DNA from 3 places in the Streptomyces sp. NPDC107538 genome. Region 1 is predicted to be linked to each of the others. Evidence: riboswitches for the same ligand, from Rfam matches in the RefSeq annotation. Region 1 holds a riboswitch; each other region holds the start of a gene.
The links. Region 1 has a riboswitch for cyclic di-AMP ahead of ACZ7MG_RS18820 (transglycosylase family protein). Riboswitches for the same ligand answer to the same signal wherever they lie in the genome.
Positions count from the first base shown of each region.

Region 2: linked by a shared signal. The riboswitch ahead of ACZ7MG_RS27650 (M23 family metallopeptidase) and the one ahead of ACZ7MG_RS18820 (transglycosylase family protein) in region 1 are both predicted to bind cyclic di-AMP.
Region 3: linked by a shared signal. The riboswitch ahead of ACZ7MG_RS33685 (M23 family metallopeptidase) and the one ahead of ACZ7MG_RS18820 (transglycosylase family protein) in region 1 are both predicted to bind cyclic di-AMP.

Region 1 covers NZ_JBVKAY010000005.1:93,127-98,916, reverse strand. The annotation lists gene ACZ7MG_RS18835 (nucleoside triphosphate pyrophosphohydrolase) at 1-138, shown strand, start outside; gene ACZ7MG_RS18830 (cytochrome P450 family protein) at 228-1,631, shown strand; gene ACZ7MG_RS18825 (LysM peptidoglycan-binding domain-containing protein) at 1,758-2,825, shown strand; cyclic di-AMP (ydaO/yuaA leader) riboswitch at 3,008-3,189, shown strand; gene ACZ7MG_RS18820 (transglycosylase family protein) at 3,194-3,901, shown strand; gene eno (phosphopyruvate hydratase) at 4,262-5,542, shown strand; gene ACZ7MG_RS18810 (FtsB family cell division protein) at 5,665-5,790, shown strand, end outside.
Region 2 covers NZ_JBVKAY010000008.1:143,647-149,436, reverse strand. The annotation lists gene ACZ7MG_RS27655 (GntR family transcriptional regulator) at 1-240, opposite strand, end outside; gene ACZ7MG_RS27650 (M23 family metallopeptidase) at 445-1,233, opposite strand; cyclic di-AMP (ydaO/yuaA leader) riboswitch at 1,246-1,419, opposite strand; gene ACZ7MG_RS27645 (M16 family metallopeptidase) at 1,656-3,044, opposite strand; gene ACZ7MG_RS27640 (M16 family metallopeptidase) at 3,041-4,417, opposite strand; gene ACZ7MG_RS27635 (DNA gyrase/topoisomerase IV subunit A) at 4,835-5,790, shown strand, end outside.
Region 3 covers NZ_JBVKAY010000013.1:25,613-31,402, reverse strand. The annotation lists gene ACZ7MG_RS33705 (dihydrofolate reductase family protein) at 1-505, opposite strand, end outside; gene ACZ7MG_RS33700 (MarR family winged helix-turn-helix transcriptional regulator) at 559-1,089, shown strand; gene ACZ7MG_RS33695 (GTP cyclohydrolase II) at 1,246-1,893, shown strand; gene ACZ7MG_RS33690 (PP2C family protein-serine/threonine phosphatase) at 2,019-3,149, shown strand; cyclic di-AMP (ydaO/yuaA leader) riboswitch at 3,425-3,586, shown strand; gene ACZ7MG_RS33685 (M23 family metallopeptidase) at 3,597-4,664, shown strand; partial or broken gene ACZ7MG_RS33680 (aldo/keto reductase) at 4,856-4,987, shown strand; gene ACZ7MG_RS33675 (ISAs1 family transposase) at 5,157-5,790, opposite strand, start outside.

The DNA.
Region 1 (5,790 bases):
GACATCGGCCACAGACTCCTCGCCCTCGCCGCCCAGGCCGAATCCGAAGGCACCGACCCGGAAGCCGCCCTACGCGCGGCGGCCCGCACCTACCGCGACGCGATCCGGACCGCGGAAGGGCTCGGCACCACCGAGTAACACCTGCACGACGAGGTCGAGGGGGAAGCAGCAGAGGGAGGAGCAGCAGACGGAGGGAGGGGCACCGAAAGGCCGGATACCGTCGACTAGTGACCAACCTGCCCGCACCTCCTCCCACCGGCACCCCCGAAGGCACCCCCACCGGCGATCCCGGCGGCACCCCCACGGGAGCCGCCGCCCCCGCGCTCTTCACCTGGGAGTTCGCCACCGATCCGTATCCGGCGTACGCCTGGCTCCGGGAGCACGCGCCCGTGCATCGGACGCGGCTGCCCAGTGGCGTGGAGGCCTGGCTGGTGACGCGGTACGGCGATGCCAAGCAGGCGCTGGCCGACGGGCGGTTGTCCAAGAACCCGGCGCATCACGACGAGCCCGCGCACGCCAAGGGCAAGACCGGTATCCCCGGTGAGCGCAAGGCCGAGTTGATGACGCATCTGCTGAACATCGATCCGCCGGACCACACCCGGCTGCGCCGTCTCGTCTCCAAGGCGTTCACCCCCCGCCGGGTCGCCGAGTTCGCCTCCCGGGTCCAGGAGTTGACCGATCAGCTCATCGACCGGTTCGAGGAGAAGGGCGAGGCCGATCTCATCCACGAGTTCGCCTTCCCCCTGCCCATCTACGCGATCTGCGACATGCTCGGCGTCCCCCGGGAGGACCAGGACGACTTCCGGGACTGGGCGGGGATGATGATCCGGCACGGCGGTGGGCCCCGGGGCGGCGTCGCCCGGTCGGTCAAGAAGATGCGCGGCTATCTCGCCGACCTGATCCACCGCAAGCGCGAGAGTCTCACCGAGCACCCCGCCCCCGGCGAGGACCTCATCTCCGCACTCATCCGCGCCTCCGACCACGGCGAACACCTCACCGAGAACGAGGCCGCGGCGATGGCGTTCATCCTGCTGTTCGCCGGGTTCGAGACCACCGTCAACCTCATCGGCAACGGCACCTACGCCCTCCTCACCCACCCCGAGCAGCGCGCCCGCCTCCAGGCCTCGCTGGCCGCCCAGGAGACCGAGCTGCTCGAAACCGGCGTAGAGGAACTCCTCCGCTACGACGGCCCCGTCGAACTCGCCACCTGGCGCTTCGCGACCCAGCCCCTCACCATCGGCGGCCAGGACATCGCCCCCGGCGACCCCGTCCTCGTCGTCCTCGCCGCGGCCGACCGCGACCCGGCCCGCTTCGACGACCCCGACACCCTCGACCTCTCCCGCCGTGACAACCAGCACCTCGGTTACGGCCACGGCATCCACTACTGCCTCGGCGCCCCCCTCGCCCGCCTCGAAGGTCAGACCGCGCTGGCGACACTCCTCACCCGTCTCCCCGACCTGCGACTCGCGGTGGATTCGGCCGATCTGCGATGGCGAGGAGGGCTCATCATGCGGGGATTGCGCACGCTTCCGGTCGAATTCACCCCGCGGCAGCGGCCCCTGGGAGCCCGTGAGCGACCCGTAGCACTACCCCATTCCGCGGCAGAAGATGACGCTCCCTCAAGTCTGTGATCTTCACGTGATCTGCGCTGCATTAACTTGTGACAACTGATCGACTGCGGCTACGTTCACACGTCAGTGCGAAGGGGGCACCACACCCTTCGCACGGGTCACTGCTGTCGTGTGAAAGGCAACCGCATGCTCTCCGGGAACGGTCGTCACCGTCGCCCCCGTCAGGCTCCGGCCCTGCTCGTCGCGGCCGGAGTGACCGGATCGGCCATCGCCATCCCCCTCCTCGGCGCCACCGGCGCGAGCGCGGCCAGCGGAACCACCTGGGACCAGGTCGCGGAGTGCGAGAGCGGCGGCTCATGGAGCGCGGACACCGGGAACGGACGCTACGGCGGCCTCCAGTTGACCCAGGCCAACTGGGAGAAGTACGGCGGTCTCGACTACGCGACGACCGCCGACCAGGCCAGCCGCTCCCAGCAGATCGCGGTCGCCGAGAAGGCGCTCGCCGACCAGGGCGTCGGCGTCTGGGCCACCTGCGGACTGCTCCACAATCTCGGCGGCGACTCCGGTTCCGCCGACGTGGACACGGGCGTGACCGACGGCTCGACGAAGGCGGACGGTTCGTCCGACGGGTCCGACACCGCAGGTACCTCCGGTACTTCCGATTCGTCCCCCTCGGCCGACGAAAGCGGCAAGACCGGCGAGACCGACAAGACCGGCAAGGCCGACGGAACCGACTCGGCCAAGTCCACCGATGCGGACGCGTCGGCCGATTCGGCCGATTCGACCGACTCCAGCGCGAACGCCGAGGGCGCCGAGGGCTCTGACGGTTCCATCAAGGTCGAAACCGGAACGAACTCGGGCAAGTCGTCACAGAACGACAGCTCTTCGACCGCCGACGACAGTGACGGCGGCACCGGCCGCCACCGTGGCGCCAGCGCCGACGAGAGCTCCGAAGCCGGCACAGAGACCGGCACCGGCACCGGCACGGACGCGGCCGGCGACGACTCCCGCTCCGCCGACTCCAAGTCCTCCGGCCGCCACGCCTCCCGCGGCGCCGACGCGGCGCGCGAGGCCGTCGACGGCGCGTACACCGTCCAGGCGGGCGACAGTCTGACGGGCATCGTGAACTCGCTCGGCCTGGACGGCGGGTGGCGCGGGCTGTACGCGGAGAACGAGGACACGGTCGGAACTGACCCGGACCTTATCCTTCCCGGTCAGACCCTCGAAGTCGGTGCCGAAACGGGCGAAAAGTAGCGACAGTTCAGGTCATGGTTCGCACCTGAATGCCCGTTTTGATCTATGTGGGAGATGAATCACAGACCCCGTGATCGTCTTTGAAATTCGGGCAATCACCTGTTTACGGTCGTGACCGCTCGCCACAGCGGGCCCCTGCGGTCGTACGCCGAATCCTGCCAACGGCCGTGAGGGAACAGTCGTCGCGTCAAGCGCCGTAGGCAGGAGCGGGGGACCCAAGGTAAGTGCCGGGCCCAGCGGTTCACGCTGGACCGGCTCGGGGTGAAGCCGCGTGATGCGAGCCGAAAGGCGAGCGTCCCGCGGCCGGGCAACTCAACCGGCCCGAACCCGACAGCTCACCTCGCAGGCGTCGGTGAGGGGATCTCTCCATGCTGTTCTCCAGCAAGGGCAAGCACCGTCGCCCGTCCAAGGCCGCTCGCGCCATCGCCGTCGCCGGTGTCACCGGCGCCGCCGCCATCGCCGCCCCGCTGATGGCCGCCGGCAGCGCCTCCGCCGCCACCGCCTCCGAGTGGGACACCGTCGCCCAGTGCGAGTCCGGCGGCAACTGGTCCATCAACACCGGCAACGGCTACTACGGCGGCCTGCAGTTCTCCGCCTCCACCTGGGCCGCCTACGGCGGTACGCAGTACGCCTCCACCGCCGACCAGGCGAGCAAGGCCCAGCAGATCGCGGTCGCCGAGAAGGTCCTCGCGGGCCAGGGCAAGGGTGCCTGGCCGGTCTGCGGCACCGGCCTGTCCAGCGCCTCGTACGACGGCGCCGCCGCCTCCAGCGGCAACTCGAACTCCGGCTCCTCCACGCAGCAGAACACGCAGAAGAGCACCCAGGAGAGCACTCAGAAGAGCACCGAGGACACCCGCGCCTCCCGCTCCTCCGAGCGCGCCACCGTCGAGACCCCGACCGGCAAGAAGGTCAAGAAGGGCGACGGCGAGTACAAGGTCGTCAAGGGCGACACCCTCAGCGCCATCGCCGAGAAGGAGAACGTCAAGGGTGGCTGGGAGAAGCTCTTCGAGCTGAACAAGGACATCATCGACGACGCCGACTTCATCTTCCCGGGCCAGCAGCTCCACCTGAGCTGACCCGTCGCAGCCCGGTGGGACGGGTCAGGCTGGGCCGAAAAATCCGGCCGCTCCCCAGCTGAACCACAGCCCGCTCACATCCGTGTCCTCCATAGTGAAGACCTCGTGAGGGCCGTCCCCCCGTCCCCACGGGCTCCCCGCCTCGGTGCGCATTCCCCCGTACGCACCGGGGCGGGGCTTTTCTTTGTTCTGTTCACTTTCTCGCCCACCCCCCCTTTGTTCCGGACTGAAACAATGGGTACCGTCTGTCTGTCCACGGGACGGTCGGTCGGCTGCCGACGGCCCGGGGGCGGTTAGGCTCTAGTCGCAAGGCCCGCGGGCCCCGCACTTTCAGCGTCACATTCCATGAAGGAGATGCTCGTGCCGTCCATCGACGTCGTCGTAGCCCGGGAAATCCTCGACTCGCGAGGCAACCCCACCGTCGAGGTCGAGGTCGGCCTCGACGACGGCAGCACGGGTCGTGCCGCCGTTCCGTCCGGCGCCTCCACCGGTGCCTTCGAGGCCATCGAGCTGCGTGACGGTGACCCGAACCGCTACCTCGGCAAGGGCGTCGAGAAGGCCGTCCTCGCGGTCATCGAGCAGATCGGCCCGGAGCTCGTCGGCTACGACGCCACCGAGCAGCGCCTGATCGACCAGGCGATGTTCGACCTGGACGCCACCGACAACAAGGGCTCCCTCGGCGCCAACGCCATCCTCGGCGTCTCCCTCGCCGTCGCCCACGCCGCCTCCGAGGCCAGCGACCTCCCGCTCTTCCGCTACCTGGGCGGCCCGAACGCGCACCTGCTGCCCGTTCCGATGATGAACATCCTGAACGGCGGCTCGCACGCCGACTCCAACGTGGACATCCAGGAGTTCATGATCGCCCCGATCGGCGCGGAGTCCTTCTCCGAGGCCCTGCGCTGGGGCGCCGAGGTCTACCACACCCTCAAGAAGGTGCTGAAGACCAAGGGCCTGTCCACGGGCCTCGGCGACGAGGGCGGCTTCGCCCCGAACCTGGAGTCCAACCGCGCCGCCCTCGACCTCATCATCGAGGCCATCAAGGAGGCCGGTTACACCCCCGGCGAGCAGATCGCCCTCGCCCTCGACGTCGCCGCCTCCGAGTTCTACAAGGACGGCGTCTACACCTTCGAGGGCAAGGAGCGCTCCGCCGCCGAGATGACGGAGTACTACGCCGACCTCGTCGCGGCCTACCCGCTCGTCTCCATCGAGGACCCGCTGTTCGAGGACGACTGGGCCGGCTGGAACACCATCACCGAGAAGCTCGGCGACAAGGTCCAGATCGTCGGCGACGACCTCTTCGTCACCAACCCCGAGCGTCTCGCCCGCGGCATCGAGGAGGGCTCGGCCAACGCCCTGCTCGTCAAGGTCAACCAGATCGGCTCGCTGACCGAGACCCTGGACGCCGTCGAGATGGCCCAGCGCAACGGCTTCAAGTGCATGATGTCCCACCGCTCCGGCGAGACCGAGGACGTCACCATCGCCGACCTCGCCGTCGCCGTGAACTGCGGTCAGATCAAGACCGGCGCCCCGGCCCGCTCGGACCGCGTCGCCAAGTACAACCAACTGCTGCGCATCGAGGAGATCCTCGACGACGCCGCGGTCTACGCCGGCCGCAGCGCCTTCCCCCGCTTCAAGGGCTGACTCCCGGCGGTCGGCAAGTAGGAAGCGTCGTACGTACGTCCCCGTACTCGGTCCCGTACCGTGTGCGGGGACGTACGCACATGCGCGCAGGAGACAGGCAGAGGCGGAAGGGGAAGCGGGACATGGCCGTGAAGGACCGGGACCGGGACCGTTTCTCCACCGCGACCCGGCTGAAGGTGCTCGGTGAGCAGACGGCCGCCCGGGTCTACCGCTCCCAGGCCAAGCGCCAGGTCCGCCGCTCCCGGCTG
Region 2 (5,790 bases), on a different contig from region 1:
CATCTCCAGCAGGTCCGCGGCCTCCTGCTCGGTCGGCTCGGCGACGCACGCGCCCGCGTGCCGGCGGGTCACCACGAACCCCTCGGCCTCCAGGGTGCGCAGCGCCTCGCGCACGGGGACCCGGCTGACGCCGTACCGGCGGGCGAGCAGTTCCTCGGTGAGACGGCTGCCGCGCTCGTAGACACCCGCGACGATGTCATCCCGGATCGCCGTGCATACCGAGTGCGCCGGAATACGCATGACCGACCTCCGTCTTAATCCCCGTGAAACGTCGATAGTTGACGTGTGTTCCAGCGACTCTATTGCAGCGAGCCGGAATTTCCGATGGCGGGCCGGAATCCAGGGATATTTTTTGGACAGGAGGTACGTCACGTCACCACAGGTACGCACAACGAGGAAAGCCCCGGCTCGATGAGCCGGGGCCTCCTCAAAGCGGTGGGTCCGTCAGACGTTCACACCGTGCGAGCGCAGATACGCGACGGGGTCGATGTCCGAGCCGTACTCGGCGGTCGTCCGGGCCTCGAAGTGCAGGTGCGGGCCGGTGACGTTGCCGGTCGCCCCGGAGAGGCCGATCTGCTGGCCGGGCGTGACCGTCTGGCCGACGGAGACGCCGATGGACGACAGGTGGCCGTACTGGGTGTACGTGCCGTCAACCATCTTGATCACGATGTTGTTGCCGTACGCACCGCCCCAGCCCGCCTCGACGACGGTGCCGGAGCCGACCGCGAGGACGGTGGTGCCGGACGCGGCGTGGAAGTCGACACCGGTGTGGCTGCCGGAGGACCAGACGGCGCCGCCGGCCTTGTAGCCGGTGGAGATGTAGGAGCCGCTGATGGGCGAGACATAGGTGTTCAGGCGCTCGCGCTCGGCCGCGCGGGCGGCACGGGCCTTGATCTCCTCGCGCTCCTTGGCGGCGGCACGTTCCTGCTCGGCCTTCTCGGCGGCGGCCTTGCGGGCCTCCTCCTGCGCCTTCTTCTTGACGGCGGCCACCTCGGCGGCCTGCTCCTGGGCGGCGGCCTGTGCGTCGACCTGATCGGCGACCGTGTCGCCGAGGGTGATGATCTGGTTCAGGCCGGTCTGCTCGACGGCGGGCTCCTCCGCGGCGAGCGCGGGTCCGGCCAGGGTCCCGAAGACACCGGTGGTGGTGAGAGCGGCGACGCCCACGTTCCTCGTGGTCGTGCGCTGTACACGGCCGGGACGGCGGTGCTTCCCGGGGGCGCGGGTGAACGCCATGAAGTGGCTGGTCCTTTCCTTCCCTCTCGCCTACCGGGTTAGCTGACGGGTTCGGAGCAGGAAGGTCTCCTACGGCTGCCCCCCGTTTCGCGTGGCTCGCGAAGGGCACCCGATTCACCCCAGGGACTTCGGTGGGTCCCCGGCTCCCCTGGCTCGCGCCATACGGGGACTCGGCGATGACTGTCCGGTGCCGCGGCTGCGGCGAACATCTGACGAACAGCCGGACCGACGCTAAGTGGGCCGTCTTCGAAATAACAAACGGATCACAGGATTTGTTAACTACGCCACAGGTCAGACACGCAACCTCCGCCATCAATACGGACAAACATGGGCCCTGGTGACTCTTCAGTCACCAGGGCCTCACGCGCGTGCGCCGTTCCGTCCGGTTTCTCCTCGGCTTCCGCCCTGCCTCTACTCGGCCTCTACTCGGCGGGTACGACGGTGACTTCGCCGATTCCGAGGGCCCTGACCGGCTCCTCGATCTGCGCGGCGTCCCCGACGAGGACGGTCACCAGACGGTCCACCGGGAAGGCGCTCACGGCGGCCGCGGTGGCCTCCACGGTGCCGGTGGCGGCGAGTTGGCGGTACAGCGTCGACTGGTAGTCGTCCGGCAGGTACTGCTCGACCTGGTCGGCCAGCGTGCTCGCCACGGCCGCGGCCGTCTCGAACTTGAGGGGGGCGACCCCGACCAGGTTCTGTACGGCGACGTCGCGTTCGGCGTCGGTCAGCCCCTCGGCGGCCAGGGTGCGCAGGACCGTCCACAGGTCGTCGAGCGCCGGACCGGTGTTCGGGGTGTCCACGGAGCCGCTGATGGCGAGCATGGCGACACCGGAGCCGTCGGGCGCGGAGCGCAGCACCTGGCCGAACGCGCGCACCCCGTAGGTGTAGCCCTTCTCCTCGCGCAGCACGCGGTCCAGCCGGGACGTGAGGGTGCCGCCGAGGCAGTAGGTGCCGAGTACCTGGGCCGGCCACACCCGGTCGTGGCGGTCGGCGCCCACCCGGCCGATGAGCAACTGCGTCTGCACGGAGCCCGGACGGTCCACGATGATCACGCGGCCGGTGTCGTCGGCGGTCACCGACGGCACGGCGCTCGGCTTGGCCGGGGAGCCCGTCCACGCGCCCAGGGTGTCGCCGAGCAGCGCGTCGAGGTCGACGCCGGTGAGGTCGCCGACGATCACGGCGGTGGCCGTCGCGGGGCGTACATGCCGCTCGTAGAAGGCGCGTACGGCCGCGGAGTCGATGCCCTCGACGGTCTCCTCGGTGCCCTGGCGGGGCCGCGACATCCGGGAGGCGGCCGGGAACAGCTGCCGGGAGAGCTCCTTGGCGGCCCTGCGGCCGGGGCTGGCGGTCTCGTGCGGGATCTCGTCGAGCCGGTTGGCCACCAGCCGCTCGATCTCGCTGTCGTCGAACGCGGGGGCCCGCAGGGCGTCGGCGAGCAGCCCGAGGGCCTTCTCCAGCCGCGACACGGGCACTTCGAGGGACAGGCGTACGCCGGGGTGGTCGGCGTGCGAGTCGAGGGTGGCGCCGCAGCGCTCCAGCTCGGCGGCGAACTCCTCGGCCGAGTGCTTGTCGGTGCCCTCGGAGAACGCCCTGGTCATGATGGTGGCGACACCGTCGAGACCGGCCAGCTCGGCGTCCAGGGGCGCGTCGAGGACGACCTCGACGGCGACGACCTGCTGGCCGGGGCGGTGGCAGCGCAGCACGGTCAGGCCGTTGTCCAGGGTGCCGCGCTCGGGCGCCGGGAACGCCCAGGGGCGGGCGTCGCCGGCCTGGGGCTGCGGGTGGAAGTCCATGGTCGCGAGCTCGGTCACTTCGCCGACTCCTCGGTCTCGTCGGTGGTTTCGGCGGCCTCGGCCGCGACGCCTTCCTCTTCGGCGTCCTCTTCGGCGGCGACGGGCTCGTACACGAGCACCGCGCGGTTGTCGGGCCGCAGGCGGGCCTTGGCGATCTCCTGGACCTCGTCGGCCGTCACCTCCAGGACGCGGTCGACGGCGGTCAGGGCGAGCTTCGGGTCACCGAACAGGACCGCGAACCGGCACAGTTCGTCGGCGCGGCCGGCGACCGTGCCGAGCCGGTCCAGCCACTCGCGCTCCAACTGGGCCTGGGCGCGCTCCATCTCCTCCGCCGTGGGACCCTCGGCGGCGAACCGGGCGAGTTCCTCGTCGACGGCGGCCTCGATCACGGGGACCTCGACGTCGCCGGAGGTCTTCACGTCCATCCAGGCCATGGAGGGCGCCTTGGCCAGCCGCAGCAGGCCGAATCCGGCCGTGACGGCGGTGCGGTCACGGCGGACGAGCCGGTTGTACAGGCGGGACGACTCGCCGCCGCCGAGGATCGTGAGCGCCAGGTCGGCGGCGTCGCACGCGCGCGTGCCGTCCTCCGGCAGCCGGTAGGCGGCCATCAACGCGCGCGCGGGGACGTTCTCCTCGACGACCTCGCGCAGCTGCTCGCCCATGATGTCGGGCAGGGCGCCGTCGCGGGGCACGGGCTTGCCGTCGTAGGAGGGGATGGAGCCGAAGTACTTCTCGACCCAGGCGAAGGTCTGCTCCGGGTCGATGTCGCCGACGATCGACAGGACGGCGTTGTTGGGCGCGTAGTACGTCCGGAAGAACTGCTGGGCGTCCTCCAGGCTGGCCGCCTCCAGGTCGTCCATGGAGCCGATCGGCGTGTGCCGGTAGGGGTGGCCTTCCGGGTAGGCCAGGCGGAAGATCTTCTCGAAGGCGGTGCCGTAGGGGACGTTGTCGTACCGCTGGCGGCGCTCGTTCTTGACCACGGCCCGCTGGTTGTCCAGGTTCTTCTGGTCGAGCGCGAGCAGCAGGCTGCCCATGCGGTCGGCCTCCAGCCACAGCGCCAGCTCCAGCTGGTGGGTGGGCATGGTCTCGAAGTAGTTGGTGCGCTCCCAGCTGGTGGTGCCGTTCAGCGAACCGCCCGCGCCCTGGACCAGCTCGAAGTGGCCGTTGTCCTTGACCTGGCCCGAGCCCTGGAACATCAGGTGCTCGAAGAGGTGGGCGAGGCCCGTGCGGCCCTGGACCTCGTGGCGCGAACCGACGTCGTACCAGAGGCACACCGCGGCGACCGGGGTCAGGTGGTCCTCGGAGAGCACCACCCGCAGGCCGTTGTCCAGCTGGCGCTCCCTCACTGTCAGGCCTTCGGAGCCGGCCTCGGCTGTGGCCGTGTGACCCATGGGCGGTACGTCCCTTCGATCGCTGTGCTGTGGTCGTCGCTGTGCTGTCGTCGTCGCCGTGCTGTGGTCGCGGAATCCGTGGTCGTGTCCGTCGTGGGATCGTCGCGGAAACCGCTGTTCTCCTGCCGGTCCCGCCACTGTATGCAAGCGCGCGGACCCCTGGAGAAGTTCCCGGGGCGCGTACGCCGAGAGCGAGACCGGGGTTGCCACCCGCGGTCTCTGGTTAAGGTCGGCGCACGCTGTTGACGCGGCGGCCCGGAAGGGCGTGCCCGGCGGTCGGCGCCGGGTCGTGTCGGGCTTGTCAGTGCGGCAGTCCACAATGGTGCGCGTCAGATCCCATTCACGTCTCGGTGACAGTGGACCGCCAGACGTGAGCGCCCCGTAGGTGAGCGACCAGAAAAAGAGGAGCCGGCAGCGATGGCCCGCCGCAGCACGAAGACCCCGCCGCCCGACGACGCGTTCGAGGAGCGGATCCTCGACATCGACGTCGTCGACGAGATGCAGGGCTCCTTCCTGGAGTACGCGTACTCGGTCATCTACTCCCGAGCCCTGCCGGACGCCCGTGACGGTCTGAAGCCGGTGCACCGCCGGATCGTCTACCAGATGAACGAGATGGGCCTGCGCCCCGACCGCGGCTATGTGAAGTGCGCCCGCGTCGTCGGCGAGGTCATGGGCAAGCTGCACCCGCACGGCGACTCCTCGATCTACGACGCCCTGGTGCGCCTCGCCCAGCCCTTCTCCATGCGGCTCCCGCTGGTCGACGGCCACGGCAACTTCGGCTCGCTGGGCAACGACGACCCGCCGGCCGCCATGCGGTACACCGAGTGCCGGATGGCCGACGCGACGAGCCTGATGACGGAGTCGATCGAGGAGAACACGGTCGACTTCGCGCCCAACTACGACGGCCAGGAGCAGGAACCGGTGGCGTTGCCCGCCGCCTTCCCGAACCTGCTGGTCAACGGCGCGTCCGGGATCGCCGTCGGTATGGCCACCAACATGCCGCCGCACAACCTGGGCGAGGTCATCGCGGCCGCCCGCCATCTGATCCGGTACCCGAACGCCGACCTGGACACGCTGATGAAGCACGTCCCGGGCCCCGACCTCCCGACCGGCGGCCGGATCGTCGGGCTCTCCGGCGTCAGGGACGCGTACGAGACGGGCCGCGGCACCTTCAAGATCCGTGCCACGGTGGCGGTCGAGACCGTGACGGCCCGCCGCAAGGGTCTCGTCGTCACCGAACTGCCGTTCACCGTCGGCCCGGAGAAGGTGATCGCCAAGATCAAGGACCTGGTCGGCGCGAAGAAGCTGCAGGGCATCGCCGACGTCAAGGATCTCACCGACCGCGCGCACGGCCTGCGCCTGGTCATCGAGAT
Region 3 (5,790 bases), on a different contig from region 1:
TGTGGACGCGGCCGCCGCCTTCCACCATGAGGCGGCGGACACCGCGTACGTCTCCGAGGTGGTCGAGGACGGCTCGCCACTCCAGGTCGGGGCCGACGGAGACGACGTCCACGCCGTTCGGCCCGGTCGGCAGGCCCGCCTCGCGCAGCCGCTCCAGCCGTTCCGCGCCCTTGTCCGTCGTGTACACGACCTTCTCGCCGCCGGTGTGCCAGAACGCGGCCGCCGGGTCGAGTTCGCCGGACCCGCTGACGGTGACCTTCAGCGGGTACTCGGGGAGCCCGGCGGCGACCCGGGCCGCGCGCCGCTCGGGGGAGTTGACCAGCAGCCGGGGGTTGTCGGTGCGCAGGGTGCCGGCGCCGATCAGGATGGCGTCGCTCGCCGCGCGCACCTCGTCGACCCGGTCGAAGTCGGCCGGGCCGGAGAGCAGCAGCCGTTCGGGCCCGGTGTCGTCCAGGAAGCCGTCGAGGGAGACGGCGGCGGACAACAGGACGTAGGGCTGGGGCATGGACGCGCTCCCTGATGTTGGTTCAAGTTTTAAACAATAACTACACTGTACGTATGACGACCCGCTGGCTCACCCCCGAGGAACAGCGTGCCTGGCGTGCCTACGTGGCCGCGAGCTCGCTCCTCGAGGACGCGCTCGACCGGCAGCTCCAGCAGGAGGCCGGTCTGCCGCACCTCTACTACTCCGTGCTGTCCGCCCTCTCCGAGGCGCCGGACCGCCGGATGCGGATGACCGATCTCGCCGAGCATCTGAAGATCACGCGCAGTCGGCTGACGTACGCCGTGACCCGGCTGGAGAAGGACGGCGTGGTGCGGCGCGAGGACTGCCAGTGGGACAAGCGGGGCAGTGTCGCCGTGCTCACCGACGAGGGGATGGCCCTGCTGGAGCGCACGGCGCCGGGCCATGTCGAGACGGTCCGCAAGGCCGTCTTCGACCATCTCAGCCCTGAGCAGATCGGCCAGTTCGAGGAGATCTGCGCGGCCATCGCGGGGGCGATCCAGGGCGGGGACCCGCAGGCGGCCGCCGCCTCCGACGACCTCCCGTGGCGCCGCCGGGCGTGCACGTCGAGCCAGTCCGGCCAGTAGGGCGACAGGAGCCGACAGAAGTTCTCCCGTGTTGCGGGAATGTGAGGTCGCTCCAATTCGGTTGCTTGAAATTTGAAGCACGGGTTAGAGTCGCTGCGAGCGCTGTGCTTCAAAACTGAAGCACAGCGACGCCCGCACCAGGACCGGAGATCCCGCATGCCCGAATTTCCCGCTGCCACCCCGCGTGCCCGCGTCCGGGTACCGCTGCGTTTCCAGGACGGTTACGGCGTCGACGCCGAGCTGGTCACCTTCCACGGCCTCGTCGACGACCAGGAGCACCTGGCGATCGTCCTCGGCGACCCCGCCCCCGGCACGGCCCCGCTGGTCCGGCTGCACTCCGAGTGCCTGACCGGCGATGTCTTCGGCTCGGCCCGCTGCGACTGCGGCCCGCAGCTGCGCGAGGCGGTGGAGCGGATTGCCGACCAGGGTGGTGTCCTCCTCTACCTCCGCCAGGAGGGCCGGGGTATCGGCCTCTACAACAAGCTCGACGCGTACGCCCTCCAGGACCAGGGCCTCGACACCTACGAGGCGAACGCGGCGCTCGGCCTGCCGGAGGACGCCCGCGACTACACGGCGGCGGCCCAGATGCTGGGCGCCCTCGGCATCGACGAGCTGGACCTGCTCTCCAACAACCCGGACAAGGCGCAGCAGCTCCGCGACCTGGGCGTCGGCGTCCGCCACCGCGTCCCCACGGGCGTCTTCACCACCGCCCACAACGTCCGCTACCTCCGCGCGAAGGTCCTCCAGACCCAGCACACCCTGCCGCTGCCGGAGCTGACGGGCCTCACGGTGACGGCGGGCTGAGGCGCCCTCCCCACCCGGCCCTCCCCGCCGGTCCTCACCGCTCCTCCCCACCGGCTCTCCCCTCCGACTAGCCCACTCGGCCCCGTCGGCTCGCCCCGCTCGTCGCCCCCGGAAACCCTGTATCCGTGGGGCAGCGAGCGGGAGCGGACGGTGCGAGGGAGCCGGGCGGGCGGCGGTTCTCGTACGCACGCACGCTCGTCCGCGCCGTCCCCGCCCTCCTGATCGCGATCGGCCTCTTCTACGACCACTTCACCCCGAGCGAGTTCACGGCGGTCCCCTTCTTCACGGCCGCGCCCCTGGTGGCGGCCCCGCTGTTCTCGCTGCACGGGACGGTGATCACCGGCGCGGTGTCGGTGGCCGGCATCACCGCCGTACGGCTCTTCCACGACGACGCGGGCCACGAGGACGCGATCACCGAGATCGCGACGGTGGCCACCGTCGCCGTACTGGCCGTACTGATCAACCGTCTCGTCCGCCGCAGCGACGCCCGGCTGGCCACCGCCCGGGAGATCGCGGAGGCGGCGCAGCGGGCCGTACTGCCGGTGCCGCAGGAGCGGATCGGCGGGCTGGAGATCGCCGCGCGGTACGAGGCGGCGCAGGCCGGGGCGTCGATCGGGGGCGATCTGTACGCGGTGCAGGACTCGCCGCACGGGGTACGGCTGATCGTCGGCGATGTGCGCGGCAAGGGGCTGGGGGCGGTGTCGGCGGTGGCGGTGCTGATCGGCGCGTTCCGGGAGGCGGCCGAGCAGGAGTCCACGCTCGAAGCGGTCGCCCAGCGGCTGGAGCGGGCGCTGGCCCGCGAGGGCACCCGGCGGGAGGCCGCGCGCCGGGACGCGGCGGTGGAGCGCGAGGGGTTCGTGACGGCCGTACTGGCGGAGTTCCCGCACGGCGCCGGCCGCGTCCGGATCGTCAACCGGGGCCATCCGTCGCCCCTGTTGCTGCACGCCGACGGCACCCTGTGCACCCTGGACGCCCCGCGGCCCGCGCTGCCGCTGGGCATGGCGGACCTGGGCAGCTGGCCCGACCGCGCGGAGGAGACCGGCTTTCCGCCCGGCGCCACGCTGCTCTGCTACACCGACGGCCTCTCCGAGGCGCGGGACGCGCGCGGGGTCTTCTACGACCCGGCCGCGCGCCTGTCCGGGCGCACCTTCTCCGCCCCCGGCGCCCTGTTGACGACCCTCGCGGACGAAGTGCGCCGGCACACGGGCGACCGCATGACGGACGACATGGCCCTCCTGGCGATCCGCCGCCCCTGACGTCGCACACGTCTCTCTCACATCTCACGCATCTCTCACGGCCGATGTCACCGACCGTGTTCGTCCGACCGTCCTGCGTATAACAACTGACGTACCGTCAGGACAATTGTTACTCGTGGGTCAGCGCCAACTCGCCCGTTTTCCGCCCCCCATGACCCGTAAAGTCCAGCGCGAAAGCCGGAACGATCATTCGGAACAGCTTGGAATGGAGTACTCGCGTCTATTAACGTTCGATAACGCAGCGCGGTCGTCCCAGCCGTCACAAGAGACGGCTCCGTGCTCACGCGCCGAATCCCGCAAGGGAACCGGGGAACCACCACCCTGGGGTGAATCGCACGGAAACCGCCGTGGCAGTACGCACGTCCGGTTTACGCGCGTAGGAGACCTTCCTGCTCCGAACCCGTCAGCTAACCCGGTAGGCGAGGAGGAAGGAAGGAGTACGCCCACGTGGCGTCGAACCGGTCCGCGACCGAAGCCCCGTTCGTGCCGACCCAACGCGACGGCGAGAGCCAGACGTTCGGCTACGGCAGCTACAACAGCGACAACGAGGGCCCCTGGCAGGAGTGGAACCCCAGCGAGGATTCCCTTCGCCCCGTTCGCGGTCGGCACCGCGTCGCCAAGAAGACCGGCGTACTCGCCCGCAACGGTCTCGCCCGCAGTTCCACGGTCCTCGGCGTCGGTGTCATAGCCGCCGTCAGCGGCGCCGGGATGGCCAGCGCGCAGTCCGGCAAGGCCCCGGTCTCCATCTCGATGCCCGACATGCCGAACGTCGGATCGGTCTTCGAGGACGAGGACGAGGCCGACCAGCCGGAGCCCGAGGCCTCCAGGTCCCCGCTCAGCAACGCCGGCCTGACCACCGCCGAGACCGAGCAGGGCACCGCCGACGCCGGCGAGGCGCTGCGCGCCCGCATCATGGCCCAGGCCGAGTCCCAGCAGGACGCCTTCGACAAGGCGTCCGCCGAGGCCGCCCAGACCGCCGCCGCGGACAAGGCCGCCGAGCAGGCCGCCCAGGAGAAGAAGGAGGCGGAGGCCAAGGAGGCCGCCGCCAAGAAGAAGGCGGCCGAGGAGGCCGCGGCGAAGAAGGAGGCCGAGCGCCTCGCCTCCCTCGCCAAGCAGTTCACGCTTCCCACCTCCTCGTACACCCTCACCTCCACCTTCGGCCAGGCCGGCCCCTACTGGTCCTCCGGCTACCACACCGGCCTCGACTTCGCGGCCCCCACCGGCACCCTGATCAAGGCCGTCGGCAGCGGCACGATCACCCAGGCCGGCTACGAGGGCTCCTACGGCTACAAGACCGTCCTCACCCTCGATGACGGCACCGAGATCTGGTACGCCCACCAGTCCTCCATCGGCGTCAGCGTCGGCCAGAAGGTCGCCACCGGCGACGTCATCGGCCGCGTCGGCGCCACCGGCAACGTCACCGGCGCCCACCTCCACATGGAGGTCCACGCGGCGGGCTCGGCCGGCGGCATCGACCCGGCGGCGTGGCTCCGCAGCAAGGGCCTCACTCCGTAACCCCCCAGTACGACGACAACGACGCCGCGTGGCCTCCCGGAGGCCACGCGGCGTCGCTGTCGTCGTACAGCCGCTCCCGCCCGCCGGTTTCACGCACCGTTCACGCAGGACCGGAACGCAGGCATCCGATGCCCAGGTTGACGACCGACATGACTACTCCTCCTTTTCGCCGTCCTCGACGCCTACACGGCTCCGAGCGGATCATCGGCAAGTGGGCGAAGGCGCGCGGCAACCGCGCCGACGTGGTCATCGCGACCAAGGTGAGCCAGCACCCCGAGTACAAGGGCCTGACGGCGGCCAGCATCAAGGCCGCGGCCGACGCCGTCAGCCCGAAGTCAGCACGCTTCGGCCGCCACGTCCCCCGAGTCATCACCCGACTCGGTTCCTTCACCGTCGATCTCGACCGTGAGCCCGCCCGCAAGTGCAGCGTCCATGACGTTCCGGAATCGACGGGCATTCCGCCCGCGAGAGCGGCACTGGCGAAGTAGTGCCTCAGAGAGTGCGGATCGACGTGCTCGGCCCCCGCATCGGGCAGAGGCACCATCCGGGCTTCCCCGTCCTCCCGCCACTTGATCTTCCGCACCTGCATGGAACGTCCCTTGCCCTTGGTCGCGTTCTGAGCCGCAGAGGTCCATCCCTCGCCGGGGTGTTCTCTCCGTCGTTCGCAAGCTGACGGTCCACAGCGCTCATTCCGGCGCTCAAGCCGAACTGCCCAAGGGTGATGGCCGTGGTCTCACCGATTCGCAGCCCACATCCGGCCATGAGCCAAACCATGAGCTTGAGTTCCCCGGGCATCGATTCCGAGATGGTGGCCTGAGGTAGTCTCTCGATGCCCCGGTGGCCTCTGATCCAGGTGGCGAGTTCAGTGCAGGTGGCGTCGAAGACGCTCGGGCTGGTGATCAGGTGGACGCGCTCGATGGACAGCTTCCCGGTGGGGTGGTGGGCGTGGTCGCGTGTGCGGTGCCCGAGCGGGACGTCATGCCAGGGCAGCTTCCTGACCTGGGCGTACAAACCGGGATGGTTCTTCTTCACGACAGCCACGCAGTGAGCGCCGTGGCCGATCAGACAGGCCCCCTGATCATGCTGGGTGTGCAGGGCGTCGGCAGTCACCACCGAGCTCTGTAGA